Regions from separate parts of the Streptococcus parauberis NCFD 2020 genome, predicted to be linked through region 3. Evidence: predicted binding sites of a transcription regulator. Region 3 holds the regulator's gene; each other region holds the start of a gene.
What was found. Region 3 encodes CtsR, which represses protease genes until heat stress. Its sites were predicted from a motif close to TTGGTCAAAAAAGGTCAAANA; they were not measured.
Positions count from the first base shown of each region.

Region 1: the regulator CtsR is predicted to act here: its motif matches at 8,415-8,435, upstream of SPB_RS04785 (ATP-dependent Clp protease ATP-binding subunit).
Region 2: the regulator CtsR is predicted to act here: its motif matches at 5,774-5,794, upstream of SPB_RS07340 (ATP-dependent Clp protease proteolytic subunit).

Region 1 is NZ_AEUT02000001.1:950,970-961,573, reverse strand. Features, by position in the region: gene SPB_RS04820 (cell division protein SepF) at 1-224, shown strand, start outside; gene SPB_RS04815 (YggT family protein) at 228-482, shown strand; gene SPB_RS04810 (YlmH family RNA-binding protein) at 482-1,273, shown strand; gene SPB_RS04805 (DivIVA domain-containing protein) at 1,283-2,047, shown strand; gene ileS (isoleucine--tRNA ligase) at 2,304-5,099, shown strand; gene SPB_RS04795 (DUF1827 family protein) at 5,165-5,473, opposite strand; gene SPB_RS04790 (NUDIX hydrolase) at 5,522-5,971, opposite strand; gene SPB_RS04785 (ATP-dependent Clp protease ATP-binding subunit) at 6,090-8,375, opposite strand; gene SPB_RS04780 (DUF1797 family protein) at 8,655-8,885, shown strand; gene SPB_RS04775 (amino acid ABC transporter permease) at 9,009-9,698, shown strand; gene SPB_RS04770 (amino acid ABC transporter ATP-binding protein) at 9,695-10,429, shown strand; gene SPB_RS04765 (ferrous iron transport protein A) at 10,541-10,604, shown strand, end outside.
Region 2 is NZ_AEUT02000001.1:1,462,087-1,472,690, forward strand. Features, by position in the region: gene SPB_RS07305 (ABC transporter ATP-binding protein) at 1-235, opposite strand, end outside; gene SPB_RS07310 (ABC transporter ATP-binding protein) at 235-999, opposite strand; gene SPB_RS07315 (branched-chain amino acid ABC transporter permease) at 1,000-1,953, opposite strand; gene SPB_RS07320 (branched-chain amino acid ABC transporter permease) at 1,956-2,825, opposite strand; gene SPB_RS07325 (ABC transporter substrate-binding protein) at 2,864-4,039, opposite strand; gene SPB_RS07330 (YlbG family protein) at 4,186-4,461, opposite strand; gene SPB_RS07335 (YlbF family regulator) at 4,464-4,907, opposite strand; gene SPB_RS07340 (ATP-dependent Clp protease proteolytic subunit) at 5,100-5,690, opposite strand; gene upp (uracil phosphoribosyltransferase) at 6,085-6,714, opposite strand; gene SPB_RS07350 (putative polysaccharide biosynthesis protein) at 6,882-8,519, opposite strand; gene SPB_RS07355 (UDP-N-acetylmuramoyl-L-alanyl-D-glutamate--L-lysine ligase) at 8,607-10,058, shown strand; gene SPB_RS07360 (ABC transporter ATP-binding protein) at 10,277-10,604, shown strand, end outside.
Region 3 is NZ_AEUT02000001.1:2,071,575-2,082,178, forward strand. Features, by position in the region: gene SPB_RS10455 (DNA/RNA non-specific endonuclease) at 1-1,199, shown strand, start outside; gene SPB_RS10460 (alpha/beta hydrolase) at 1,230-1,829, opposite strand; gene SPB_RS10465 (flavin reductase family protein) at 1,838-2,446, opposite strand; gene SPB_RS10470 (VOC family protein) at 2,464-3,354, opposite strand; gene SPB_RS10475 (VOC family protein) at 3,366-4,325, opposite strand; gene SPB_RS10480 (cation:proton antiporter) at 4,427-6,499, opposite strand; gene SPB_RS10485 (hypothetical protein) at 6,501-6,770, opposite strand; gene SPB_RS10490 (cold-shock protein) at 7,099-7,299, shown strand; gene SPB_RS10495 (CtsR family transcriptional regulator) at 7,477-7,944, shown strand; gene SPB_RS10500 (ATP-dependent Clp protease ATP-binding subunit) at 7,937-10,381, shown strand; gene groES (co-chaperone GroES) at 10,576-10,604, shown strand, end outside.

The DNA.
Region 1 (10,604 bases), 1.1 Mb from region 3:
ATGAATGTGTATTGATTGATTTTCAATTTATGTTGGATGCTCAAGCAAGACGTTGTCTTGATTTTATTGATGGAGCTAGTAAAGTTCTTTATGGAACCTTACAGAAAGTTGGGTCTTCTATGTATTTGTTGACCCCATCAAATGTATCTGTTAATATTGAAGATATGAATATCCCAAATAGTAATCAAGATTTTGGATATGATTTTGATATGAAGAGACGTTAATCTATGGGATTTATTTTATATATTTTACTTAATATCATAAGACTATACACCTATTTGTTAGTTGGCTATGCTTTATTATCTTGGTTTCCAGGAGCATATGATACAACTTTAGGCCGTTTAATTCGTCAGTTAGTTGAACCACTAATTAAACCTTTTAAAAATCTGCCATTACAGTTTGCTGGAATGGACTTCACTATTTTAGTCGTAATTCTTGCCTTGAACTTTCTTAGTAGAATTTTAATCCAGATTTTTATATGATGGTCAATCTAAAAGATAAATACCAACATTTTCATCCCGAGGAATATTCGTTCATTGATAAAGTTAGTGAAATAATTAATCGAGTAGAAGATACTTATGTTATTAATATCACTGATTTTTTAAATCCAAGACAAATTGATATTCTAAAATCCTTGGTTGCCCCGACCGAATTACAAACATTTAGTTCCAATGATTATTATGGAACTGAATATGGCAGGGTGATCATTGCACCAGCTTATTACCAGTTTGATCAGAATGATTTTGAGTTAGATTTACTAGAAATTAATTATAATGCTAAATTCAATCAATTAAGGCATTCGCAAATTCTAGGTACTTTGATAAATGAATTAGGAATCAAGCGAGAGTCTATGGGAGATATCCTAGTAGAGGAAGGTTACGCTCAACTGATGATTAGTCATCATCTACTGAATTATTTTTTAGGAAATATTAGTAAAATTGGTAGAGCCAGTGTAACACTTAAAAAAATTCCAATCAATCAGCTAATTAAGGAAGCAAATGAAATGACTTCAACAGACATTTTGGTTTCAAGTTTGCGAATTGATCTGATTATGGCTTCAGTTATCAAAATATCCAGAAGTCAGGCGATGAAATTCATTGAATCTGAAAAAGTAAAAGTTAATTATCGTAAAGTAACTAGAACATCAGATAATCTTGCTCTAGGCGATATGATTAGTGTAAGAGGTTATGGTCGATTCAAAATCGAATCAGATAATGGTCTAAGTAAAAATGGGAAGATTAAATTAACAATCAGTAAAACGATGCGTAAATAAGGAGAAATAATGGCACTTACAGCACTTGAAATTAAAGATAAAACATTTAAAACAAAATTCCGTGGATATAGCGAGGAAGAAGTTAACGAGTTTTTAGATATCGTCGTAGACGATTATGAAGCACTTGTGAAAAAGAACCGTGAACACGAAGCAAAAATTAAAAATTTAGAAGAAAAACTTTCTTATTTTGATGAAATGAAAGAATCTTTAAGTCAATCAGTTATCTTAGCTCAAGAAACTGCTGAAAAAGTAAAAGCTACAGCAAATTCTGAGGCATCAAATCTTGTTAGCAAAGCAAATTATGATGCACAACATTTATTAGATGAGTCAAAAGCGAAATCAAACCAAATGTTGCGTGATGCTACAGATGAAGCAAAACGAGTTGCAGTAGAAACAGAAGAGTTGAAACGTCAAACTCGTGTCTTCCATCAACGTCTTATTTCTTCTATTGAAGCTCAATTGAACTTAGCCAATGCACCTGAATGGGATGAATTGTTGCAACCAACAGCAATCTATCTTCAAAATTCAGATGCTGCTTTTAAAGAAGTTGTGAAAGAAGTTCTTAACGAAGAAGTACCTGAAACTGAAGACAGTGCATCATTTGATGCAACACGCCAATTCACTCCAGAGGAAATGGAAGAATTACAACGTCGTGTTGATGAAAGTAATAAAGATTTGGAAGATGCAAATTTTGATCATTACAATAGTGAAGCAAGTGAACCTGCAATCAACCTTAATGAAACACAAACCTTTAAATTAAATATTGAAGAATAAGAAAAACACAGTTTAATTTACAATATTCACAGCAAGTAGAGGATGATGAGAGCTCTACATTCCCTAGTAAATTTAATTATCATTTTCTTTCTTCCTAACTGAACCAAGTAAGTTAGGAGGTCTGCTCACCTTACGAGCGAAAGAGGGAATAAGAAATTATTCTAAACTAAGGTGGTACCACGAGCTTTCGTCCTTTTACGGATGGAGCTCTTTTTATATTGTCAATAACATGAACTATGACTAAGGAGTTAAAAAAATGAAATTAAAAGAAACCTTAAATCTTGGAAGAACAGCTTTTCCAATGCGTGCTGGCCTTCCTAATAAAGAGCCTCAATGGCAAGAAGCTTGGTTCCAAGCTAATCTTTATAAAAAACGTCAAGAATTAAATGAAGGAAAACCAAGTTTTCATTTACATGATGGACCTCCCTATGCCAATGGAAATATTCACGTTGGCCATGCTTTAAATAAAATATCTAAGGACATCATTGTTCGTTCAAAATCTATGTCTGGCTTCCAAGCGCCATTTGTCCCAGGTTGGGATACTCATGGGTTACCAATTGAACAAGTTTTAGCTAAAAAAGGTGTAAAACGTAAAGAAATGGATTTGGCTGAATATTTGGAAATGTGTCGTACCTATGCACTCAGCCAAGTTGATAAACAGCGTGAAGATTTCAAACGCCTTGGAGTTTCTGCAGATTGGGAAAACCCTTATGTAACTTTGATGCCTCAATACGAAGCAGATCAAATTCGTGTATTTGGTGCGATGGCTGATAAGGGTTATATCTATCGCGGTGCGAAACCAGTCTATTGGTCATGGTCTTCAGAGTCAGCTTTGGCTGAAGCTGAGATTGAGTATCATGACATTGACTCAACGTCATTATATTACGCCAATAAGGTAAAAGATGGCAAGGGTAAATTAGATACAGATACTTATATCGTTGTTTGGACAACAACACCATTTACGGTTACAGCATCTCGTGGCCTTACTGTTGGTCCAGATATGGACTATGTACAAGTTAAACCTGCTGGAAGTGACTGTAAATATGTCGTAGCTGAAGGTTTACTTGAAAGTTTATCAAATAAATTTGGTTGGCCAGAATTTGAAGTCCTTAATAGCTTCAAAGGAAGTGAACTTGAATATATTGTGACTGAGCACCCATGGGATACAGAAGTTGATGAACTTGTTATTTTAGGTGACCACGTTACACTTGAAACAGGTACAGGTATTGTTCATACAGCACCTGGTTTTGGTGAAGATGACTACAATGTTGGTAGTAAATATAAATTAGAAGTTGCTGTTACTGTTGATGAGCGCGGCATCATGATGGAAAATGCAGGACCAGATTTCCAAGGCCAATTTTATGATAAAGTGACACCGATTGTTAAAGAAAAGCTTGGCGACTTATTATTAGCTAGTGAAGTTATAAATCACTCATACCCATTTGACTGGCGTACTAAAAAACCAATCATTTGGCGTGCTGTTCCACAATGGTTTGCTTCAGTATCAGATTTCAGACAAGAAATCTTGGATGAAATTGAAAAAGTTAACTTCCATCCTTCATGGGGTAAAACGCGTCTTTATAATATGATCCGTGACCGTGGCGATTGGGTAATCTCACGTCAACGTGCATGGGGTGTCCCTCTACCAATCTTCTATGCTGAGGATGGCACAGCTATTATGACAAAAGAAGTAACTGACCATATTGCCAATCTTTTTGAACAAGAAGGTTCAATCATCTGGTGGAAGAAAGAAGCAAAAGAATTACTACCTGAAGGCTTTACTCATCCAGGTTCACCAAATGGTGAGTTTACAAAAGAAACAGATATCATGGATGTTTGGTTTGATTCAGGTTCATCTTGGAATGGTGTAATGAATGCTCGTGGACACTTAGACTACCCAGCAGATCTTTATTTAGAAGGATCAGACCAGTACCGAGGATGGTTTAATTCATCATTAATCACATCAGTTGCTGTTAATGGTCATGCCCCATATAAAGAAGTCTTATCACAAGGTTTTGTCCTTGATGGTAAGGGTGAAAAAATGTCTAAATCAAAAGGTAATACAATCTTACCTAGTGATGTGACTAAACAATATGGTGCAGAAATTCTGCGTTTATGGGTTACTTCAGTTGACACCGATAATGACGTCCGTGTATCTATGGATATTCTAGGACAAGTATCAGAAACATATCGTAAAATCAGAAATACGCTACGTTTCTTGATTGCTAATACGTCTGATTTCAATCCAAATACTGATGCTGTAGCTTATGAAAATCTTTCTGCAGTTGATAAATATATGACAATCAAATTTAACAAATTAGTTGAATTAATCAATACTTCATATGCATCATACGATTTCATGGCAATCTACAAAGCAGTTGTTAACTTTGTGACAATTGATTTATCAGCCTTTTATTTAGATTTTGCTAAAGACGTTGTATATATTGAAGGAGCTAATAGCCCTGAACGCCGTCGCATGCAAACAGTATTCTATGATATTTTGGTTAAAATTACTAAACTATTAACACCAATTTTACCTCATACAGCTGAGGAAATCTGGTCCTATTTAGAATTTGAAAGTGAAGAATTTGTACAGTTATCAGAGTTACCTCTAGCTGAAAGCTATGAAGGTGAAGAGGATATTTTATCTGCATGGGAAGCTTTCATGACTCTACGTACACAAGCTCAAAAAGCTTTAGAAGAAGCTCGTAATGAGAAAATTATCGGTAAATCTCTTGAAGCACACTTGACAGTCTATGCTAGTCCGCATGTCAAAACATTATTAACAGCTTTAGATAGTGATATTGCACTATTAATGATTGTATCTCAATTGACAGTTGCTGATTTAGAAGAAGCGCCTGAAAATGCAATAGCATTTGATGGTGTTGCATTTACTGTAGAACATGCAGTAGGTGAAGTGTGTGAGCGTTCTCGCCGCGTTGATCCGACAACTAGAATGCGTCCTTATGGAGCATTTGTCTGTGATGCAAGTGCAAAAATAATTGAAGAAAATTTCCCAGAGGCAGTAGCTGAAGGATTTGAAACTAAATAAAAAATCTGACCGAAAGGTCAGATTTTTTTGTTTGTTAGTGATAAAGAAAAACTAACCTGGATGGGCTAGTTTTCTTCTTTGATTGGGAATGAGATTTCAATTAAATTATTGGTATGAACCATTTTTGTTTTCCCTTTAATGATAAGAGATTGATCGATGCGACGTTTTAAGAAAAATTCACGGATTGCTTCTAATTCTTCATCTTTAATTGCGCGATATTTATTAGTGATTAATAGTTCGTAATGTTTTGGTGCTTTTGTGAAAACGACATCTGTGTTACCTGCCGAGTAAACTTCAACCAATTTAGCATCTGTATTTGTTAGTTGATTGGTTACCAGTTCAGGATGACTCCCTGTTGTATTAATAAGTCTCATAATTATCTCCTCTTTATCAATCACTATACATCAATAAATTAATAGTTATTAAGAATGGTGTTGTTTTTGCCATTCAGTTATTGCCCATTTATGACTGCCGCGTTTTAAGTTGGCAATTGCTTCCTCGATTGGGAACCAAGCTAGTTTGTTAAAGTCTTCCAAGGGATCTCCTTGAATACTATAAGAAGTTACTTCATACAAGTAAGCTGGATTATAGTAATAGGTATCTCTATGACGTGAGTAAAAATACTCGTCTGCTTGGCCATAGTAATATCCAATCTCAGCTGAGAATCCGAGCTCCTCAATCAATTCTCGCTCTAAAGCAGTTAAGTGATTCTCACCTTCCTCAATTTCTCCACCAGGAAGAAACCAAGCCCCGTTGGGTGCCTGTACTAAGATGACCTCTGTTTTATCACTGTTTGGAATAACTGCATAAACTCCATACCGAGATTTGTAGTTTTTTTCTTCAATTTTTTCGCCGAATTTTGGAACTGTCATAGCCGTCCCTCCTATTTATATTATACTAAAAAAATGAAGATAGCGCTTTATTTTTTTTCATAATATGTGAAAATTTTCATCAAAAAAGTGATAATAATCATTATTATCACTTTTCAAATTAATTTTCGTAAGACTTGGTTTGATCTTCCACAGGGGAATTAGATTTTTTTGCTGATTTAATAATGATATTTCCATTACTAGTCATCATTGCTTTAAGCTCTTTTTCACTAGGATTTTCCAAGTAGAAATCAGTAATAGCATCTTCAATGTAATCTTGAATAGTTCTTCTTAATGGACGAGCACCCATTTTTGGATTATAACCAAGATCGACTAATTTCTCTTTAACTTTATTGGTCACATCAAGGTGAAGGCCATTTTGAGAGAGGCGATTGTTGACATCTTCTAACATCAAATCAACAATATGTAATAGATTATCTTTGCTTAATGTTTGGAATTCAATAATACCATCAAAACGGTTCATAAATTCTGGATTAAAGAAATTTGTTAATTGTCCCAGAACTGAACTTGTTCGTCCTTCGCGGGCTGCCCCAAATCCGACAGAGGCTTCATTAGTACTTGTCCCGGCATTAGAAGTCATAATGATGATGGTATCTTTAAAGCTAACTGTCCGGCCTTGCCCATCAGTCAAACGACCATCGTCTAAAACTTGAAGGAACATGTGCATAACATCAGGGTGAGCTTTTTCAATTTCATCCAGCAAAATGAGTGAATAAGGATTGCGACGGACTTTTTCCGTTAATTGACCGGCTTCCTCATATCCGACATAGCCAGGAGGGGCACCAACCAACTTAGCAACGGCATGTTTTTCCATGTACTCTGACATATCAAAACGAATCATATTATCGGCTGTGCCAAAAAGTTCAATTGCTAATTGCTTAGATAACTCAGTTTTCCCTACACCTGTAGGACCCACGAATAAGAATGAACCGATTGGTCGATTTGGCGTACCTAGACCGACCCGGTTACGACGAATAGCTTTAGCAATTTTATCAACAGCATCGTCTTGACCAATGACATGACTCTTCAAGTCTTCAGCCAGGTGAATCAATTGTGATTGTTCTTTTTCTTTCAAATCACCCACAGGGATATTGGTTTTGTCCTCTAAGATACCTTCAATTGTTTTCTCAGTAATGATTGGGGTATCTTCTTCATCAACTTTTTGCTTTTGTAACTCTTTATATTTGATAATTTGGTCGCGGAAATAAGCTGCGCGCTCATAGTCTTCATCTCGTGTAGCCTGCGCTTTTAAATTTTCGGCTTCGACAAGACGTTGATCTATTTCTTTTGGATCAACAAAAGTTAACGTCAAGTTCAATTTTGAGCCGGCTTCATCGAGTAAGTCAATTGCTTTGTCTGGAAGGAAGCGATCTTGAATATATCGATTAGAAAGTGTCGCAGCAGCAATGATAGCATCATCTGTATACTTAACATGATGATAATCTTCGTACTTAGTCTGGATCCCTTTTAAGATGGTAATTGTTTCTTCAACAGAAGGCTCATCAACCTTAACAGGTTGCATACGTCGTTCTAAGGCGGCATCTTTCTCAATAATTCGATACTCATTAAGTGTAGTAGCACCAACTAACTGTAATTCACCACGAGCAAGAGCAGGTTTTAAGATATTTCCAGCGTCCATGTTGCCATCACCTGCATTACCGGCTCCAACAATTTCGTGAATTTCATCAATGAATAAGATAACATCTTGACGGTTTCTTATTTCTTCCATCAGTTTTTGCATTCGTTCTTCAAATTGACCACGGATTCCAGTTCCTTGGACTAAACTAACAACATCTAAACGAATCACTTGTTTACCTTGAAGTTTATATGGGACATCACTGTCCACAATTTTTTGAGCTAAACCTTCAACGACAGCAGTTTTACCAACACCGGGTTCGCCAATTAGAACTGGATTATTCTTTGTACGACGATTGAGAATTTCAATGACACGTGTAATCTCTTCGTCACGACCTATAACAGGGTCAATACCTCCTTTACGGGCAATTTCCGTAACATTGATACCAAACTCTTCTAGTAAGCCTTTAGGCTGTTGAGTAGCTTGTGCATTTTGATTACGAGAGCCCTGTTGGTTAGGAATTTTCCCATTATTTCCACCGTTTCCACCTGCCTGAGTTGGAGGAGTATTAGGTAGATTTCCGAAAGATCGAAAGTTATTCAAATCACCGAAAAAGTCATCAAAGAATGGATTCATTGGGTCTTGTTTTTTTTCTGAACGCGAACCAATTCCCCCTAATATTGAATTATTCGCATCCGTTTTCATTATTTGATAGCAATTTTGACATAAATCAATTTGCTTTTGTTTCCCATTAACATTGGTATATAAATGGATTGAAGCTTCATTTAATTGACAATTCTGACAGAGCATAGCATACCTCCAATGCATTTCTATCGACCATCTTGATTTATAGTCAAACATGGTCAAACTTTATAACCATATTATAGCACCCTATTTTTGGAAATCAAGTAAAAAGTTCGAATTTTTAGCACTCTCCAGAATAGAGTGATAATCACAATATTTTCGAGAAAAAACAACAATTTACCACACATAACAAAGGAAAAGATTGAGAAATTTGTCTCTTTTAGTGTTTGTTTAGGGCAAATTATGTTAAAATAATATGGAAAACTAAGGAATAGGAGAACAGAAATGGAATCACATTTAGTGAGAATCATCAACCGCTTAGAATTAATGGTTAATGACGGTGGCAACTTAAAAAGAAATTTTGAACGTGATGGCGTAGTAGTTGCTGAAGTAGCATTTGCAAATGATGTTGAAACTGGACCAGTTTTTACATTACGTGATGTTGAAGCTCGTGAATCATATTCATTTGATAGTATTGATTTAATTGCAATGGAAATTTACGATTTATTATATTAATATTAATCTTTAAAAAAAACTTGCCCAGGCAGGTTTTTTATTTTAGTTTCTATTGTATTTTTATACATAAAGTGTTATAATTATTTCGTTGTTTTAAAAAATCGATATGTTTGGAGTATAAATATGAATTTTTCTTTTTTGCCACATTACTGGGGCTACTTTAATTACGGTGTCTTAGTCACCATTTTTATTTCAATTGCTGTAGTGTTTTTTGGCACCATATTAGGCATAATTATTACATTTTTGAAGAGAAGTTCTATTCTTCCCTTGAAATGGCTTGCCTCTTTCTATGTTTGGATTTTCCGAGGGACACCAATGGTCGTTCAAATTATGATTGCCTTTGCTTGGATGCACTTTAATCAAATGCCTATTATAGATTTTGGTGTTCTAAACCTTGATTTTTCACGACTCTTACCTGGGATTATTATTATTTCATTGAATAGCGGAGCATATATTTCCGAAATAGTCAGAGCTGGGATTGAGGCCGTACCGGCTGGCCAGTTAGAAGCAGCATACTCTTTAGGCATTCGCCCTAAAAATGCGATGCGGTTTGTTATATTACCTCAAGCTTTTAAGAATATCCTTCCAGCATTAGGCAATGAGTTTATTACAATAATAAAAGATAGTGCACTCTTGCAAACAATTGGTGTTATGGAATTATGGAATGGTGCCCAATCGGTTGTTACGTCAACGTATCAGCCAATTACACCTTTATTGTTTGGAGCATTTTATTACTTGATGGTTACGACTGTAATGTCACAACTATTACATTTATTAGAAAAGAAGATGGGACAGGGAGTTAAAAGTTTATGAGTCAAGAACTATTGAAAATTGAAGCCTTACATAAGTCTTTTGGTCAGCATCATGTTTTAAAGGGAATCGACTTAACAATTGAGCAAGGAGAGGTTTTAGTCATTATTGGACCGTCTGGATCTGGTAAGTCAACATTATTAAGGACGATGAACTTATTAGAAACACCAAGCAAAGGAAAAGTAACCTTTGAGGGTACTGACATTACGGATAAGGAAAATGATATTTTTAAAATGCGTGAAAAAATGGGAATGGTCTTTCAACAGTTTAACCTCTTTCCCAACATGACCGTTTTAGACAATATTACTCTCTCACCAATCAAAACTAAAAAGGTCAGTAAAATGATAGCTGAAGAAAAGGCTTATCACCTTTTGGAAAAAGTTGGTCTCGCTGATAAGGCTACAAGTTATCCAGATTCTCTTTCAGGTGGGCAAAAGCAAAGGATTGCGATAGCTCGAAGCTTGGCGATGGACCCCGATATGCTTTTATTTGATGAACCAACATCTGCCTTAGATCCTGAAATGGTGGGTGAGGTTTTAACTGTTATGAAAGAACTCGCTCTTGCCGGAATGACAATGGCTATTGTTACACATGAAATGGGTTTTGCCAAGGAAGTTGCAGACCGAGTTATCTTTATGGATGATGGTATGATTGTCGAAGAAGGCAAGCCTGAAGAAATTTTTGACCACCCAAGCCAAGCAAGAACCGTTGATTTCTTGAGTAAAATACTTTAATTAAGTTGGAGAAATCCAACTTTTTTATTAACTCTATTTAATTTTTTAGTGAAAAGGATTACATTATAATTTTCTTATGTTATAATTGGAAGATATTAAAGGGAGAATAGTGTGAAATTATTACAAGCAGAAATTGGGAAAAAGTATCTTATCAAGTCTATTAATCTTCCTGATT
Region 2 (10,604 bases), 610 kb from region 3:
CTTCAGCTACAATTTTTCTCGCTGGCATTTTTTGAATCTCTTTACCTAAAAAACTAATTTTTCCACTTTTGGGACGATTTAAACCCGAGATTGTTCTTAAAATGGAAGTCTTTCCAGCACCGTTAGCCCCAATTAAGGTTACAACCTCGCCCTCTTCAACGTGAAATGAAACATCCTTAACAGCTTCAATAGCTCCATAATTAATGGATAAGTTTTCAACTGATAACATTGACATTATAGATCACCTCCAAGATAAGCTTCGATAACGCGCTTATTATTTTTTATTTCTTCAGGATTGCCATGGGCGATTAAGCGACCATATTCTAAAACATAGATCCGCTCAGTAACTTCCATAACAAGACTCATGTCGTGCTCGATAAGGATAATTGTAACCCCAAAGTCATTCTTGATCTGACGAATTAATGCCGTCAGCTCTGCTGTCTCCTGTGGATTCATCCCTGCAGCAGGCTCATCTAAAAAAAGAATCTTTGGCCTGGTTGCCAAGGCACGGACAATTTCTAAGCGTCGTTGTTGACCATAAGGTAAATTTTTAGCAAGTGTATCAGCTTCTTTTTCCAAATTAAAGATAGCCAGTAATTCTAAAGCTTTTTCTTTAAGTTCTGCTTCTGATTTGTAATAAGCTGGTAAACGAAGCAAACTAGCTAAAGTATGAGATTTTGATTGATTAGCAAGACCAATTAAGACATTTTCGAGAACAGTCATATCTTTAAAGAGACGAATATTCTGGAAAGTCCGAGATAAACCTAAAGATGCAATTTTGTATGGGGATTTACCATTTAAGACAGTACCATCAAGGCTTACAGTCCCTTCACTAGGTACATAAACACCAGTTAATAAGTTAAAGAGGGTTGTTTTACCAGCACCATTTGGCCCAATTAAACCAACTAATTCCCCTTCATGTAATTCCATCGTGACATCTCCAACAGCTGTTAGACCGCCAAAGTGTTTACTTAAATTTTTCACTTCAAGAAGCGCCATCTATCTGCCCTCCTTTGTCTTATTTGAAAATAATTTAGAAAATTGAAATTCCTTTGTCCCTAATAATCCACCTGGTTTGAAAACCATGACGAGTATTAATGCTAATGAGTAAACAATCATTCGAACTTCTGAAAAGCTCTGGAGATACATATTTAGTCCTCCAAGTACAATTGCCGCAAGGATGGTTCCAGTCATTGAACCTAAGCCACCTAATACAGCAATAATTAAATAATCAATCGAACGCATAATTGTAAAGTCTTTTGGTACAACAGTGCCAATATAACCGACATAAAGTGAACCAGCAACACTTGCTGTCATGGCAGCAAAAGCAAAGGTTGCTACTTTGATTTTAGTTGTATTAACTCCCATTGATTCAGCCGCAATTTCATCTTCACGAACAGAAATGACTTGACGACCAATTGAACTCTGTAAGAAATTCATGGTTAAAACAATGATGAGGACAACAAAGGCAAAAACTACTGGCCATGATGTGTAACGAAGAATCCCTGTTAAACCAGCTGCGCCATTGGTTACTTCTCCACCATTGACAATAGCGATTCGAATTATCTCAGCAACACCCAAAGTTGCAATAGCTAAGTAATCCCCTTTCAAACGTAAGGTCGGAAATCCAACTATTACCGCTACTAAGCCTGCAACTAATATTCCAACTAGCATTGAAACATAAAATCCTAAATAAGTTGGAATATTTTGTGTAATAATGGCTGTAGTATATGCCCCGATGGCCATAAAGCCAGCCTGTCCTAAAGGAAACTGACCAGAGAAACCAAGTACAAGGTTAGTTCCCATCGCCATAATAATTGAAATTCCAATCCCCATTAAAATCTGCACATAATAGGGACCTAAAATACCTTGACCAATAAGAAAACTAAGAACAAGGAAAATAACAGTAACTAAGACTGCCCATGATAAAATGGATGACATATTTTTTTTCATGACTATACCTTCTCCTTTACATTTTTTCCTAGAAGTCCGGCTGGTCTAATTAGTAAGATAATAATTAAGACAGCATACACAATAGCATCACGGTAACTTGATAAACCAATAGAAGTTGAAAATGTTTCCAAGAGACCGATGATAAAGCCACCTAGGGCTGCACCAGGAATAATCCCTATTCCTCCGAGAACGGCAGCTACGAAAGCTTTAATCCCTGGTGTCATACCCATTAATGGATTGATTGAATTATAGTATAAACCAATTAAGACCCCACCCGCACCTGCTAAGGCAGAACCTAAAGCAAAGGTGAAGCTTATTGTTGAATTGACATTAATTCCCATTAGTTGAGCAGCATCACTATCAACCGAAACTGCACGCATGGCTTTACCCATTTTGGTTTGTTTGACGATGAATTGCAGAGCAAGCATCAGCATAAGAGAAACCAACAAGATGGTTAATTGGACATTGGTCACGCTAATTGGTCCAAAGTTGTACTTGATGATTTTGAGAGCTTGTGGAAAAGCACGCGCTTCTGCACCCACAAAATAGACCATGCCATATTCTAGCAAGAATGAGACACCAATTGCTGTTATCAGCGCAGCAATTCTCGTCGAATTCCTTAGGGGTCGATAGGCTAAAAATTCAATTAACACCCCCAAGGTTGCTGTGGTAACCATTGTTAACAATAGGGTTACAAAAAAGTTTAAATGAAGTGTATTAATTAAATAATAGCCAATGAAGGCACCCATCATATAAATATCGCCGTGAGCAAAGTTGATGAGTTTGATGATCCCGTAGACCATTGTATAGCCGAGGGCCAACAAGGCGTAGACACTACCTAAGATTAGGCCATTTACAAGTTGTTGGAGCATATTTGTTACCGTTCTTTCTTAATAATCTGGTACAAGCATTATTTTTTTGCTTGGATAACTGTTGTCGAGGTTACTTTACCTTTTGTTAAGCCAATCACAGATACAGATTTAATAGGATTGTGATGCTTATCAATGGTCATTGTTCCTGTAACACCTTTAAAATCTTTCAATTTGGCGAGAGCTTTAGAAATATCCTTTGAAGATTTTGCATTTTCAGAGGCTTTTGCTGCCATATAAACTGAATCATAGCCTAAGGCTGCAAACATTGAAGGATTTGAGCCATATTTTACTTTGAATGTTTTGGCAAATTTAGCGGCTTTCTTGGAAGTCTTTTCTGAATATCCTGATAGGTAGTAAACATTGGTAACATTCTCTTTGCCACCAAGTTCAACAAGCTTATCATCAGCAAAGCCATCAGGACCAACGATTGGTGCAGTAATACCCATTTCTCGAGCCTGTTTAATAATTGTTCCAGTTTCTTGATAATAACCTGGCATAATCACCGCATCAAATGATTTATTTTTATATTTGGTAAGAGCAGATTGAAAATCTGTGTCTCCAGATTGGTAGGTTGCTTCGGCAACAATTTTACCCTTATAGACCTTTTTGAATTGTTTAGCTATTCCTTTTGCATAATCACTTGAATTGTCATAAAAAAGGAAAACTTTTTTAGCTTTTAATTGGTCAGTCGCAAAGGTTGACATGACATCCCCTTGATAGGAATCAATAAAGGTAGTTCGAAAGATGTAATCATAGGTTTTCCCATCACGAGCAATAGTTAAGTCATCTTGTGTTCCCGAAGGGGTAATTAATGGAACTGCGGCTGCCGTAGCATTTGGTGAGGCAGCAGCTGCTGCACCTGAAGTAGCTGGTCCGACGATAACATTAACATTATTTTGAGTAGCAAGACTGGTTGTTACAGTTGCGGATTCAGCATTCTCTGATTTATTGTCTTTAGTTACCAACTCAATTTTTTTACCATTGACTCCACCTGCATGATTGATTTCGTTAACTGCCATTTGAGCACCGACCTTTTCAGCACCACCATAGGCTGAGACTGGGCCAGTCAACTCTAAATTTAAGCCTAACTTAATGGTTTTTTTTATTTCTGTTCCTTTGGCATTAGAAGTACTACTTGGCGGCGCAGCATCGCAAGCTGCTAAAGACATTAGTGATATTGTTGCCATTGACCAAAGTACAAGTCTCTTTTTCATATGCATTTCCTCATTTAATAAAATTGATATGTAGATAAGAATACAGAATTATCTGAAAATTGTCAATAATTTAAGATTATTTTTTTAAAAATAAAGAAAAAACCAAGAAGTAATACTTCTAGGCTTTTTAAAGGACACTTTAATTGTCAGACAATTTTAGATTTCTCCTCTTCCTTACGGTGTAAATTTCCTACAAATTCATGATTGATATCATCAAATGCAGATAGTTTTACCTCTTTAATAAACTTAAATTTTTCAATTTCTTGTATTTTCGACTCTGCATCTTCTTTATTGACATACAATACTAAATAACGAGAGCGTTTAGAATGATAATATAAGTCACCAAACTTAGTAACTTTTCTTGCATCACGATTGTAATATAAATAAACAACGATGCCTACTCTATCTTGTTTTGAATACATGTTTAATCCTTTTCTTTGATATTTTGATAGATACCAATTTCTGGGTGCTCTTTACTTGATGATAGAGGTAAACCTTCATCAACAAAAATTGTGGGAGACACCACATTTGCAATCTGCTGACTGATTTCAGCTAGAATTTCTTGACATGCTACTTCCGCATATCTCAATTCGATCACTTTTGAATTCATATCAAGTTTCTTCTTGTTTGCCAGAATCGTCCTCCTCAACTCTCTCAATTCTGGTCGAAACTTTACAAAATCAATCTCTTTTGTATAGCTATCAGTTAATTGACTTAGTTCTTGAATAGCAACTTGGACCTCACTATCTTGATCAAGTGCATTTAACTTTTCTTGATAATTAAGAAACTCATCTCTCTCAAGCAAATCATTGACCAATTGGTCAATGGCATCATCAATTACTATTAAGTCTTCATTTATGACTAACATAACTTGATTATATCATAATGTCTCAGAATCAGTTATTCTAGTCGATTTTTATTTATTATTGGCTTTCTTCAATTATAGCATGTTTAAAATAAAAAGACATCACTCTCCACAGATATGTCTTTTATCTCAGTATCCTGATTATTTGGATATAATTATAGTACAAAAAAAGCTAGACAAGATGTCTAGGCTTTTTTACTTCAAGCTATTGTTTTCCATGATTTCATCGATGAACCCATAAGCTAAAGTTTCTTTAGCATCCATCCAATAATCTCTTTCAGCATCTCTATGGATTACTTTAATTGTTTTTCCACTGTTATCAGCAAGAATTTTTTCTAAGCGTTTACGAGTTTTTAATAATTGCTCCGCAACGATTGCCATATCCGACTGCTGTGTACCATTTCCAGCACCGCCCATTGGTTGGTGAATTAGATACTCAGCATTTGGTAACATGAACCGTTTACCCTTGGTTCCAGATGATGCAATAATTGTACCCATTGAAGCTGCCATCCCCATAACAATTGTTTGGACATCAGATTTAATGAAGTTCATTGTATCAACGATTGCTAAACCAGCAGATACAGAACCACCAGGTGTATTAACATAAAGGTAAATATCTTTAGTATTATCTTGTGCATCTAAGAATAACAATTGAGCAATGATAGAATTAGCCATGTTATCCTCAACAGGACCAGTTAACATAATAATACGATCTTTTAATAAACGTGAGTAAATATCATAAGATCGTTCACCACGACTTGTTTGTTCAATAACAACAGGAATCATATAATTCTCCAATCTAATTTACCTGTAGAGTGAAATCAACTCTTGCGCCAGGTAATCTTTTATGATGACCTTATTATAATCTATTGGTCAAAATAGGTCAAATAATAAACTTACTTTTAAAAAAACTTTCTAGCACTTAAACTAGAAAGTCCATTTAGAACAATATTTTGAAAAGAGCTGTTTACTCTAATCTGTTTCTCAAGGCTCGTCTAAGTAAAAGTCCACCGGAGTCTAAGGACTCGCGTCTTTATTTCAAGGCTCGTCTAAGTAAAAGTCCACCGGAGTCTAAGGACTCGCATCTTTATTTCAAGGCTCGTCTAAGTAAAAGTCCACCGGAGTCTAAGGACTCGCGTCTTTATTTCAAGGCTCGTCTAAGTAAAAGTCCACCGGACTTTTACTTAGTACCAAACAAGCGGTCACCTGCATCGCCGAGTCCTGGGACTATATAACCATGTTCGTTTAATTTTTCATCTAAAGCGGCTGTGAAGATATCAACGTCAGGATGAGCATCTTGTAATTTTTTAACCCCTTCTGGAGCTGCTACTAAACATACAAATTTGATGTTTGCAGCACCACGTTTTTTCAATGAATCAACTGCTAAAATAGCTGAACCACCTGTCGCTAACATTGGATCTACAACAAAGATTTGGCGTTGATCAATATCTTCTGGAAGTTTGACTAAGTACTCAACTGGTTCTAATGATTCTTCATCACGGTACATACCGATGTGTCCAACTTTTGCAGCTGGAACGAGACTTAAAAATCCATCAACCATACCAATACCAGCTCTTAAGATTGGAACAATTGCTAATTTCTTACCAGCTAATTGTTTTTGAACAGTTTTTGAAACTGGAGTTGTGATTTCAACATCTTCAACTGGAAGGTCTCGAGATACTTCATATCCCATTAACATTGCAATTTCGTTGACTAATTCACGAAAATCTTTAGTTGACGTCGTTTGACGACGCAAAATTGATAATTTGTGTTGAATTAGTGGATGCGAAATAACTTGAAATTTTCCCATGGTCGTTTACTTCCTTCTTATTTTTTTCACTTGTAACATTATAGCAGAAATCTTCAACTTTTGCAGATTTTTTTAAAGCCTAAGTTATTCTAACCTTAACAGAGTAAATAGATTCTACTCGATCCACTAGAATAAAAAAAACAACCTAGTTTCACTAGGTTGTCAATTTAAGCAATTTTAAATTTTCGACGAAGATTTTCAGCTCTGCGATCACCAATCAATTTATCCAATTGATGTGTCACTAATGTTAAATAGCCATAGATACTAAAGCCAAGACCACCAATAATTAATAAATAAAGGAGACTGGCGCTTCGGCCATCAGTCGATAAGAAGTAACCTAATATCCAATTTCCAAGAACCACCACAATTCCCATTACTGCTGTTAGAATTGCTAATAATAGAATTTGACGGAATAACAAATTTCTATTAAATTTAGTTACTTGATGTAAGCGACGGATCATTAACACGATTGGTAAGAGTAAACCAAAAGTCGTTGCAAGCAAGGGTCCATAAGCATGGAATAAATAAATCGATGGAATCTGTAAGACAAGTTTTACAATAACCCCATAAGCAAAGTAGAGCATGGCTCTTTTATTTTCAAATAAGGCTTGGAGCATTGGTGCAAGTAAGGAATAGAGTGCTAGTAAAATAACTTGTAATAAAACAACTCTAAACAAACTGATTGCTGTTGGTACTGTCACTCCATAAAAGACCACATAGAGAGGTTTGGCTAAAATAATTGCCCCTGTCAATGCTGGTAATAAAAACATGAATAACATGGTAATATTATTGATGATTAATTTAGCTGCTGCATGCATATCTTTCTTGACATAATTCTCTGTCAATAAAGCAATTCCAACGCCACCAATTGAAGCTGCAACAGCAATAAGAATCATCGTAATTTTTGCTGGATTGGCATTAAAGTATCCAAATAGCTCCATTAGTTGTGCCTTAGGAAGCTTGGTAAAGAGCAACATACTATTAATGAAAGTCCATTGGTCAATTAATTGAAAGGCTTGGATGGCACTACCAGTAACAATAAAAGGAATTGATTCTTTTATTGTTTCCCACAATAAACCTTTGGCATCAATTTTAATATCCATAACAGGTTTTGCAAAAATTTTCTTTAACAATCCTTCTTTATTGAGATAAAAAACCAAGACTAACATACTGGCAATCATCCCAATAAATGCTGCAAATGTCGAATGGATTACTGCTTCAACATAATTACCAGATCCCAGTTTCATAACCATGTAAGTTGCGATTAGCATCCAAATGACCCGAACAATTTGTTCAGCAATCTGACTCAATGCATATGGTTTAATATTGTTATGTCCCTGAAAAATTCCCCTAATGATACTCATGATAGGGAAAATAAGGACAGCTAATGATAAACTGTGCATGACTGGAATTAACTGTTGATCACTACCCGACATTGATGCAAAAATAGGGGAAGTGATATACATAACAAATGAAAAGAAGAGTCCTAGACCCAGCATCAATTTCATAGTTGAACGAATCAACTGGTAGCTATGCTCAGTTTGTCCAAGGGAATTATATTTGGCAATCTGTTTTGCAATTGCGACATTGAGGCCTGTAGTAGAAATCAATAAAAAATAGGCATATACATTATAGCCCATGTTAAATAAGGCATTGGCCTGTGTCGCATATTTGCCCATCCAGATAAACCATGGGATGACATAGATCACACCTAAGAGTCGACTGATAAAATTACTAGCTGTGGACCATGCTGTTCCACGCAACATCAGTTCCTTTTGGGTTATTTCGTTGTTGTTTGTTTCCATATCTATTCTTTCTAAGATGTAGTAGCTATATTATAAACTTTTGAATGATACTTGTAAATCTAGAACTTTAGAGATAAAATAAGTTATATGATTACAATTGAAAAAACTATTGAACTTCTTAAGGAAGATAAAAACTTTAGGGAAGTGTTAGACAAAGAAAATTATTATTTTAATTATTCTGCCCTAACCTTCTCTAACCTTACTTATGATAGCCGAAAAGTTGATATGAGTACGCTTTTTTTTGCTAAAGGCGCAGCATTTAAGGCAGAATACTTAGAATCTGCAATTAAATTGGGATTAACTGCCTATGTTTCAGAAGTTGACTATCAAGTTGGTATTCCGGCAATCATCGTTACTGATATCAAAAAGGCAATGGCTATTATTGCTAAAGATTTTTATGGTAATCCGCAAGATAAGCTTAAGCTATTAGCCTTTACCGGAACTAAGGGCAAAACGACTGCTGCTTACTTCGCTTACAATATCTTGCAAGAATCCCATAAGCCAGCCATGTTATCAACAATGAACACCACTCTTGATGGCAAAACTTTCTTCAAATCTCAATTAACTACACCAGAATCTTTGGACCTTTTCCAAATGATGTCAACTATTGTTGATAATGGAATGACTCATTTGATTATGGAAGTCTCAAGTCAGGCTTACTTGGTCGAACGTGTTTATGGTTTAACCTTTGATGTCGGTGTATTTCTCAATATCAGCCCAGATCACATTGGTCCAATTGAGCACCCTACTTTCGAGGACTACTTCTATCATAAGAGACTTTTAATGGAGAATAGCCGAGCAGTTATCATTAATAGTGATATGGATCATTTTGATATTTTAGCTGAACAAGTTGCCAATCAGGAGCACGACTTCTATGGTAGTCAGTCAGAAAATCAGATATTAAACAGTCAAGCCTTTACTTTTAGTGCTAATGGTAAAATGGCTGGAGATTATGATATCCAATTAATTGGGAAATTCAATCAAGAAAATGCTACTGCTGCTGGACTAGCTTGTCTACGTCTAGGTGCTGATTTGACAGACATTAAGCAAGGAATTGCTAGGACTAGCGTCCCTGGACGAATGGAAGTTATCTCACATCCAAGTGGTGCAAAAGTTTTCGTTGATTATGCTCATAATGGAGATAGTCTAGAAAAATTAGTTACAGTTGTTGAAGAACACCAAAAAGGAAATATCAGCTTAATCATTGGTGCAACAGGTAACAAGGGTGAAAGCCGTCGAGCAGATTTTGGTCAGGTAATTAATAATCACCCAACCTTAAAAGTATATTTAACTGCTGATGATCCAAACTTCGAAGACCCACAAGATATTTGCCAAGAAATTGCAAATCACGTCAATAGATCTGTCTCGATCATTGCTGATCGTACAAAAGCCATTTCAACGGCCATCAAAGATTGCCAAAAAGAAGGTGACGCCTTAATCATTGCTGGTAAAGGAGCCGACGCCTATCAAATTGTTAATGGCCAAAAAACAGATTATCCTGGTGACTTAGCAGTTGCTCAATCATTAATAAATGATTAAGACGCCTCTCTGGTGTCTTTTTTTACTGCTCAATTGGTAAAAGAGCATTATTTATAATCATTATTAGTGATTTTTATAACCATTCTTACTACTCTTTTTAACCATTACAAACAAGTCAATTTTTACAGAAATGCAATATAAAAGGCTTTGTCCTGTCTTTTTTCTATGCTATAATGAGAAAGCTCTTAAAATATACTATAAGAAAAAGGGAGGGGATAATGTCAATTATTTCAGCAGAAAAAATTGAAGTTGCATATGATCAAACTATTGTATTGAATGACTTGTCACTTGAATTATTGGATAATAAAATGACTACTATTATTGGCGCAAATGGTTGTGGCAAATCGACTTTGCTGAAAGCATTAACCCGTATCCTCCCTATTAATCAAGGACAAATCATCATCGATGGTCAATCCATTGCAACTATGCCGACCAAAACAATTGCTAAAAAAATTGCTTTATTACCTCAAGTTCAAGAAGCCAGTCAAGGCATCAAAGTTTATGACTTAGTTTCTTATGGTCGCTACCCACATCAAGACAGACTTG
Region 3 (10,604 bases):
TTTGGGTCTTTTTATTGTCTCTTTTAGTTGTACTATTACCTTTTCTAGGGGCGATTGGCCTAGCCGCAAGTACCTATTTTGCGCTGTTTCAAAAAAATTGGAAGCGAGCAGGCGCTGTCTTGGTAGCAGCTTTGTGCTGCTTTGCTCTGACAGGATTAGTGTCAAACTCTCAAACAACTTCAGGCAAGAATAAGGATTGGAATCAGTCAAACCTAGTTTCTAGTAGTAGTAAGCCTGAAAGTAGCTCTACTGATTCTACTAGCACTGCCACTAGTTCTAGTCAGCTAAATACTAGTTCGTCTTCTATAAATAAAGAAGAAAGTCAAATCAGCGCGAGTCAATTCCAAAGTAATGGCCTTTTAGAATTTACAAAGAAAAAACAGCTTTATTTAGCTCCATTGGATCGCTTGGGCCGTGCAACTTTGGGGCACATTCAGTTACGGGATGCTGATGAGCCGGTGAATAAACGTAAGAACCGCATTTCTTATAATCCAGTTGGCTGGCATAACTTTAAATTTCCATTTGGTGATGGAACTAAGGAAGCTTGGTTAATGAATCGTGGGCACTTAGTGGGTTATCAATTCAGTGGCTTAGAAGAGGATGGTAAGAATCTCGTACCAATGACTGCTTGGCTCAATTCGGGGAATTATGCGGGCATGGATTCTGGCAATGAGGAAGGGATTCTCTATTATGAAAATCTTCTTGACAGCTGGTTAGCTAATCACCCTAATTATTGGTTAGACTACCAGGTTAAGGCTATTTATCAAGGAGATGAATTAATTCCGCGTCAAGTTGAGTTGCAGTATGTTGGGATTGATCAGGAGGGCCAGCTTTTACAAATTTCTTTAGGTGGCGACAAAGAGTCAGTGGATGCTTACGGCATTACAAAAGTAGCTTTAGAAAATCAGTCTCCGAATGCAACCATTAATTATGTTGATGGGAAGGCCCAAGGCCTAGTCGCAAAAGCTCAAGTGGTCGAAAATCAAAAAACTGTTCCAGCTCAGCCTTCATCTAGTTTGGAAGCACAAGCACCAGCTCAAGATCCAAATCGAATTGTCTATGTAGCTAGCCATGGGACTTCAGATGCTTATTGGTATTATAAAGAAAGCATGCCGTCAACAACTAAACTTGAAAATGTTGTTGAGATGAAAGAAGCAGATGCTATCAGCTTAGGCAAACATCATTCCTTAAATGAATAAAAAAGTCTGGACCCCTAAGTCCAGACTTTTTTATAGTTTGTTTAGCCATTCTTTGGCAGCTTGCAAACTGGCTTGCGTGATTTGGTGACTGCGAACCCAAAAACTAATGATTTTAGCTTGTCTTTCTTCAAAAAGATCGACTACATGTTGGCTGTCTGCTAGTGAAACAATAGGGTCATCTTGACCCATTGAAATGAAGACTTGTGTTTTTTTAACATAGGGCGTGCTATGTCTGGGCTCCAGTGGATACATGGGAGCCATCAGGATAGCTTGTCTAAAAGGACTATCTTCTTGCAATAATAAATTAATTGCCATATTTGCACCATTTGAGAAGCCGACGAGGACTAGGTTATCTAGTTTAAAATCTTTTTCTTGGCTTTTGGTGATAATGTATTCTGTTAGGCTTTGCCCTCGCATCTCAAGGACGTCCAGATCAAACTGTCCTTCCGCTTTTCGTTTAAAAAAGCGCAGAGCACCATTCTCCGAAACATCGCCCCGCAGGGAGAGGACCGTAGCATTAGGATTGAGGTAGTTGGCAATTGGTAATAGATCTTTTTCGTCACCACCTGTTCCATGCAAGAGCACTAAGGTGGGTTGATTTGGTTGTCCAGATTTGAAGAGTGATTTCATAATTCCTCCTAGGGTCGTGGGATGGTCAGGGTTTGACCAAGCTTGGCATAGTCATTTCCGGCTAAACGGCTGATAGGATCGAGTTGATCAGCTAAGACGTGGGTTTTCTGATATAAGGCATCTTCTAAATGATAAGCTTGAACCGACAGTAGTAGGAGGTCCGCTATAATCTGCTCATCCGCCCCTTTGATTGGAACGTGTTGGTAAAGCTTAGTCTCAAAACGAATAGCTGACTCTTTAACCCCAGGCGTTCTAATTGTCGAGGAGTCAATCATGGTCATGCCAGTTAGATTAAGTTCACTTTCATTATGCGCCAGCTCTTTTGCAGCCTGATTGACAGCTTCTAAATTATGACTGGACACACTATGAATAACAGCTTCGCCACGCTCAAGTATATTGATAGTGGTATCTTTTGGTTGACCATTTTTGCGTTGAATGCTGACGGATAAGATAGCTGGATCATAAGAGACAATGTTATAAAAGCTAAAAGGAGCCAAATTAACAATCCCCTCAGCAGAGAGAGTTGATAAAAAGGCAATTGGCCGAGGAATGACACTACCAATCAAAATCTTATATTGATCTTTGGCTGATAATTGAGATGCTTCAATAGAAATCATAAGGATCCTTTCTAAGTTTATAAATCAAGTGGCTCCAAATTCTGAATCAGTTGCTGGCGCTTCTGCTCAAGTCTAGATGGCAGTTGTAAGTTTTGACCCAAAGAATCGACAGGCTCATCAACTGTCAAACCTGGAACTTTTGTGGCGAATTCAAAGATTACCTTACCAGGTTCTCTTAAGTAAATGGATTGGAAATATTTGCGGTCACGGATAACAGTGACATTGAAACCTTGGTCGGTTAGTTGCGTTTGTTTTGCTTTCAGCTCTTCTAAATCATTGACCAGCCAAGCAATATGGTGAACGGTTCCTGGTCCCATTTCTCCTCGTTGATAATTAACCTTGGGAATAATGATTTCCTGTTCAGAATCACTTTTAAAGGTGAATGATATTGTTAAACCGTCTTCAAAAGCAGGTGCAAGCCCCAAGTTTTTTTGGAGAAATTCTTGACTAGCTTTATAGTTAGAAGAGAGTAAATAGGAACCGTGGAGTCCGGTGATTGATGGATTCTGACTCTTGTCGCTTGTTGCTACTAGGGCTATATCTAGGTTATCAAGGTCACTAAAGAACAAGGCAGGCTTCGTTCCCCATTGGCTTTCTTGGAAAGCAATGTTAGCCTTCTTCAATTTTTGACGCCAAAAATCTAATGCATTTTTGGGAACGCTGAGAGCAATACGTCCGACTTGTCCACTACCGATTTGACCAGCTTTGCTATTTCCTAAAGGGAAAAAAGTTAGCAAACCTTGGTGGTTATGGGGGCTACTGTAATAGAGGTGGTAGTGGCTAGGGTCGTCAAAATTGACGGTCTGTTTGACCAGTTTTAGGCCGAGCAAGTCTCTGTAAAAGTGGATGTTTTTGTTAACGTCGCCAACCATGGCACTAATATGGTGAATTGATGTGATTGTGGGCATCCTTTGCCTCCTTAGGATCTTTTAGTATCAAAGGGTCTAATGGCCGCTTCAATAAAATGACGTTTTGGTTCTAAAAATGGCGGAAGTGATAAGGCTTCGCCTAAAGTTTCATAGGGTTCATCTGTCATGAAGCCTGGTCCATCAGTAGAAAGCTCAAGTAATATATGACCAATTCGCGAATAGAGGGCTTGGAAATAGAAGCGATCAACTAGTCCTGAGCTCATGATACCCAAGGCATTATATTTTTCGGCCCAATGTTTGATAGCTTCTTGGTCAGCAAGTCGGAAGGCCACGTGATGGACCAAACCATAACCTTGCATTTCTTGTTGGTCACTTTCCTTGTGACGTAAGATAACTTGCCCGCCATGTCCACCTTTGGCAACTTCTAAGATAGCGTAATCTGATTCACCTTCCAGGATACGCATTCCATAGACTTGGATTAAATAGTTTTTGAAGTCATCAAAGTAAGAAACCGTGATTTCAATTGGTCCTAAGCCGTAGATTGCTTTATCCGAAGGTACGGGACCATTCTTCCAAGGTTGACCAGCAGGAACTCCCGAATTGTGTTGATCAGAAACTAATTGATAGCGTTGGCCATCTTCTTCTTCAAATGGGAGAGCTTTATGACCAAATAGGTCGATGATACCATCATGTTTGACTCCAAACTGGTTAAAACGATTTAAGTAATAATCTAGTGCTGCGTCATTTGGCACTCGAAGTCCAATCCGGGTAATTCCGTTTGTACCACGGACGCCCTTTGGATTATTGGGAAAATCAAAGAAAGTCATATCTGTCCCAGCTGAACCCATGTCGTCTGCGAAGAATGTATGATAAGTATGAATATCATCCTGATTAACAGTCTTTTTGACCAGACGCATTCCTAAAATTTCCGTCACAAAACGATAATTTGCTTCAGCACTATTGGTCATCGCCGTAACATGATGGATGCCAAGTAAGTTTGTTTGAGTCATATAATACCTCCTAATATAACAAATCATTTTTCTACCTATATATTATCACTAATTAGTAATAAAACAAAAGATTTGCTCATCAAAAAAGAAGTAACTTCAAGTTACTTCAATTGGTGTCGATAATTTATGATATCGTAGACAAAGTTTGGTGAATTATCACGCAGAGAATAGCTTTCTAATTCATTAACTTCATCACGAAGTTGTTGTGCTTCTCTAGCTGTGATATGACCAGCAACTTCAAATTCATGAATCGTTTGTCGTTCCAGATAGTAACCATGAATCCGTTCACCGCTAGAATCTGGGATAAAGTTAGCAATCACCCGCTCAACAAAAAGTCCAGACTTCATCAATTCAGCATTTTGAATCCTTTGATTCTGTAAAAAATTAACTAATGACGAATTGTAAAAGCCTTCTAAGTCTTCCAGTGATTCGAGGATTAATTCTATATTAGCTAAATATAAATCCGTCAAATGGTCCCGATTTTCTTCAGATAAACGGATTCTAGCTTTTTGTAAACTGGTCAAACTCGATTTCAAGTCGCTACCGACAGACCACATCTCATGAATGACATGTCGAATAACACGGAGCAAAATGGTAAAGGAATAATTAAAACTTGAGATAAAACTTCGGTTAACTTGACGTTCCATTGATTTTAGGTAGGTTTGATAAATCCGATACTCAAAAATTGTAATATCTTTGTGGCGAAAGGCGTGTTCTAGTCCTTCATTTTCAATAGCAAGCATCAGCAGTTGTAACTCAGCTAATTCCTCCTTGACATTATTTGGCTCTTGTTCCAAGATTAGATTCTCAATCCGACGGTTATAGGCATCTAAGACATAGTATAATCCAGCTTGATTTGCTTGAGCTTTTTGTCCTTCTGTCTCTAATTTTTTGACAACTGACGTTAAAATATCAATCTTAGTTAAATAGTTCTCTGTCGACCGAGCAACAGGCGCTAAGTGGGGTAGAACCAGTAAGCCAATCAAAAAACTAAGCAATGTAATTGCACCGACTGTAAACAAAGTCAATGAATTTTTGTAAGTATCAATCTGCGGAATTAAAAGGATAATGGCTAAAGAAACACTCCCTTTAACTCCTGAAAAAGTCAGAAGATTAACAGTAGGTAAGTATTTTTTAAAAGCTTTGTGGTACTTACGACTTCTGAAAAAGAAGTAAATGATAATTGTTAGGTATCTTATAAGGAATAGGAAAGCTGTCAAAATAACCACGATAAAAAGTAGGTAGACATTGCTATAACTTGGACTAGCTAAAAGGGGCCCAGTAAATTGGGTTAGTTCGACGCCAAAAATAATGAAGACTAAACCATTTAGTATAAAATTAATGGTTTCCCAGATAATATTTGTGACGCGGTCAACTTGCGCATCAAAGAGGGTAACTTTTTTTATCCGATTTGCTTGCATCACACCGGCTACAACGACGGCAATGATACCTGAGACATGAAGCATGTGTGCAATGAAGTAAACGACAAATGGGAGAGTTAATTCTAACAGAAGCGCACCAGTCACGTCTGCTGCATCAAATTTTTCAAGCACCGACAGAAAGATTCTGTTGAGTAGAGCAAAGATTAAACCAATAACAATTCCACCCAAAATTGAAAAAAGTAGATTTAAGCCTGCATCGGCTAGGGAAAAATAGCCTGTGACCAAGGCTGTTAGTGCAAACTGAAAAGCAACAAGTGCACTAGCATCATTCAACAAACCCTCAGAAGTTAAGGTGTTTTTTATCCGATTGGGGAATTTGAAGCGTTTGGCCAAGGATAGGAAGGCTACGGCATCGGTTGGCGCTAGGGCCGCTCCCATGGCAAAACAGAGGGCTAATGGTAATTCGACCGGAAGTAAGGTTTTGATACCATAACCCATAACAATTGTGCTAATCATGACAGCAGGTAAGATTAAATAGAGAACTAAACCTCTTGAACGGATAAAGCTTTTGACATCACTTTCCTGACCTTCTCGAAAGTTAAGGGGGGCAATGACAAAGGCTAAGAAGATTTCTGGATCAATGATTAAATGGTGACCTTTATTAAAAATGCCAAACAGGATTCCGAAAAAGAGCTGAATGGCAGGTAGGGGGATTTGTGGAAAAATCCGATTGATCACATTTGATAAAATGAGCGAAAGGAGGAAGGTAATGACCAGTATTGGAATTGACATATTAAGGGGTGTCCTGACCTTGTTTAGAGTTACTTTCTTTGCGGAATTCTTCTTTTAACAAAGCAATCTTTTGATCAATTAATGAAATATCCTCATGCTCAATCAGTTTGTGACAACGCTCTTTTTCTAAGCCAATCAATTTTTTCTTGATTTTCTTAGCTTTTTTAAGATCTTTGCAAGTGAAATCTCCGCAGTCAGCTGTTTCCATTTTATCGTAAAGGTATTTTTGACGCATTTCTTGAACACGACTAATAATATTTGACTCTGTCAATATTTGTACTCCCTAGAAACAAGCTTCTGTTCCTTATAACTATAATATATTTTAGATGATAACTTGTTTTTAAAATAAAACAAATTTAATCTCTTTATGACACATTTTAGCCTAGAAAATAAATTAACTCAAGAAAAAACTCTAGCAAAATAAAAAAGCGTTTTCTATTCACTTTATTTTAAAAGCGCTTTTAATGTTTTTTCTTGACTTTACTATAACAGTTTGATACACTTGACTAGTAAATTAGTTTGTGAGTTAGTATATGTGTTCCACATCATCGTTTCTCTCTATTTTTACACAAGAATTTATGGAAAGGAAGTAGATGATTATGGCACAAGGTACAGTTAAATGGTTTAACGCTGAAAAAGGTTTCGGTTTTATTTCAACTGAAAACGGGCAAGATGTCTTCGCACATTTTTCAGCTATCCAATCTAATGGTTTCAAATCTTTAGATGAAGGACAAAAAGTGGAATTTGATGTTGAAGAAGGTCAACGTGGCCCTCAAGCAGTAAACATCGTTAAATTGTAATTTACAATTAAACATGCATAAATGATGAGTACCTTCTGGTGCTCATTTTTTTGTTTAATATAGTCAGATATTTCCATTTGCTTTTAAGGATAGCAATTTGTTATAATTAAAGTCAGTTTTAGTCAAATAGGGAAACAACCTTGTGAATGAGTAAGTATTAATTAAGGGAGTGAGATTATGCCAAGTAAAAACACATCGGATAGTATTGAAGAGTATATCAAAGAACTTCTGGAGCAATCTGGGATTGCAGAAATTAAACGGTCTTTATTAGCTGACTCTTTTCAGGTTGTACCTAGTCAGATAAATTATGTCATCAAAACGCGCTTTACTGAAAGTCGTGGTTATGAAGTAGAGAGCAAACGCGGTGGCGGCGGTTATATTCGTATTGCCAAGGTGCATTTTTCAGATAAGCACCAATTAATTGGTTCCATGAATGCAATGCTTGGTGAACGCGTTAGCCAACAAGTGTTTACAGATTCGATTCAAATGCTTTTTGATGAAAATCTTATTACTGAGCGAGAAGGAAACATTGTTCTTGCTATGGCGACGGACGATGTATTAGGTGAAGATGCTCCAAGCATCCGTGCAAAGATGTTATATCGTTTGTTACGTCGTATTGATAGAAAGGGAAGCATTAATGATTGATTACTCAATAAAGATGCAAGAGATATTTAAACAGGCCCAGTACCAAGCAGCTCGCTTTGGCAGTTCGCATTTGGAGACCTGGCATATTCTCTTAGCAATGGTGAAAGAAGAAGGTTCCCTAGCAGGATTAGTTTTTAGTGAATTTAATAATAAAATTTCAGAAGAAGAATATGAAGCAGCTGCAATTTTGGCCGTGGGAAAAAGTCCTCAAGATGATATTAAAGAAGTACATTTCTTAGGTCAGTCCAAGACTTTAACCAATATTCTTAAGTTTTCTGAAATGATAAGTTTGGTTACAAATGCTTCTGAAGTAGGTTCAGAGCATGTTCTTTTTGCAATTTTGTTAAATCCAGATATTATGGCTGCCCGACTCTTAGAGATGGCTGGCTTCAAAATTAAGGATGATGGACAAGGACAACCAAAGCTTGCTGATCTCAGAAAAGCTATTGAAATACAGGCGGCATATAGTAAAGAAACAATTAAAGCTATTCATGAGTTACGAAAACCTAAAAAAGCCAAAGGTGCTGGATCTTTTTCTGACATGATGAAGCCGGCTAGTACAGCTGGAGACTTGTCAGATTTCACCAGAGACCTAACGGAAATGGCCAACCAAGGATTATTAGAACCAGTTATCGGCAGAGATAAAGAAATCACACGGATGATTCAGGTTCTCAGTCGTAAAACCAAGAACAATCCTGTACTAGTTGGAGATGCTGGTGTTGGTAAGACAGCCTTAGCTTATGGACTAGCTCAACGGATTGCCAATGGATCAATTCCTTATGAATTGCAAGATATGCGGGTCTTGGAATTAGATATGATGAGTGTTGTTGCGGGTACACGTTTCCGTGGGGACTTCGAAGAAAGAATGAATCAAATCATCGACGATATTGAGACGGATGGTCAGATTATTCTTTTTGTTGATGAACTACATACAATCATGGGTTCTGGTAGTGGGATTGACAGTACTTTAGATGCAGCAAATATTTTAAAACCTGCTTTATCACGTGGAACGCTCCATATGGTAGGTGCGACAACACAAGAAGAGTATCAAAAACATATTGAAAAAGATGCAGCTTTATCTCGTCGTTTTGCGAAAGTGCTTATCGAAGAACCAAATTTGGAAGATGCTTATCAAATTTTGTTAGGACTAAAAGGATCTTATGAACGTTTCCATAATGTTTCAATTTCAGACCAAGCGGTCAAGACGGCTGTTAAGGTAGCTCATCGCTATTTAACCAGTAAAAATCTTCCTGATTCAGCCATTGACTTATTAGATGAAGCAAGTGCAACGGTTCAAGGGTTAGTCAAAAAAGAAAAAGCTTCCATCTTAACACCAATTGATCAAGCTATTCTAGAGAAGGATTTCAAAACAGTTTCAAAACTATTGAAAGCTCAAGTTAATAACAAATCTGCAAAGCCTACACTAGTGACTGAAGATAATATCATGTCTACACTAAGCAAGTTATCAGGAATTCCTGTTGAAAAACTAACCCAAGCAGATAGCAAAAAATATCTTAACTTGGAAAAAGAATTGCATAAGCGTGTGATTGGTCAAGAAGATGCTGTATCAGCAATATCACGGGCAATTCGTCGCAATCAGTCAGGAATTAGAACAGGCAGACGACCTATTGGTTCATTCATGTTCTTAGGGCCAACGGGAGTTGGTAAAACAGAATTAGCAAAAGCTTTAGCAGAAGTTCTCTTTGATGATGAGTCAGCACTAATTCGATTCGATATGTCCGAGTATATGGAAAAATTTGCAGCTAGTCGATTAAATGGGGCACCTCCAGGCTATGTCGGCTATGAAGAAGGTGGCGAACTGACAGAAAAGGTTAGAAATAAACCTTATTCTGTTCTACTATTTGATGAAGTTGAAAAAGCCCATCCGGATATCTTTAATGTCCTATTGCAAGTTCTAGATGATGGGATGTTAACAGACAGTCGCGGGCGTCGCGTTGATTTCTCAAACACCATTATTATTATGACTAGTAACTTGGGCGCGACGGCCTTACGTGATGATAAAACAGTTGGTTTTGGTGCCAAAGATATTTCTCAAGACCACCAAGCCATGGAAAAACGAATTTTGGAAGAATTGAAGAAATCCTACAGACCAGAATTCATTAACAGGATAGATGAGAAGGTAGTCTTCCATAGCCTCAGTCAAGAGGATATGAAAGAAGTAGTGATGATTATGGTTAAACCATTAGTTACTAATTTGGCGGAAAAAGGCGTTAGTCTGAAAATTCAACCATCGGCCCTCAACTATCTCTCAGAGGAAGGCTATGATGTGGAGATGGGGGCAAGACCACTCCGAAGAACGATACAAACGCATATTGAAGATAAACTGTCAGAATTGATTCTTTCTGGCGACTTATCTAGTGGACACCAGTTGAAAATAGGAATGTCCCATGGCAAATTAAAATTTGACATAGAATAAATAAAAGGCTGAGGATGACACTCAGTCTTTTTGTCTAGTTGGAAAAACCAAAATATTTAAACTATTGAAATTTTTGCTTTATAACTAAGTATTTTTTTCTTGACTATTTTTGACCAAGTGATAAAATAATAGAGTAAGTTAGCACTATCTATAAGAGAGTGCTAAATTTCTAGTAATTAATAGGAGGCATACACATGATAAAACCTTTAGGTGACCGCGTGGT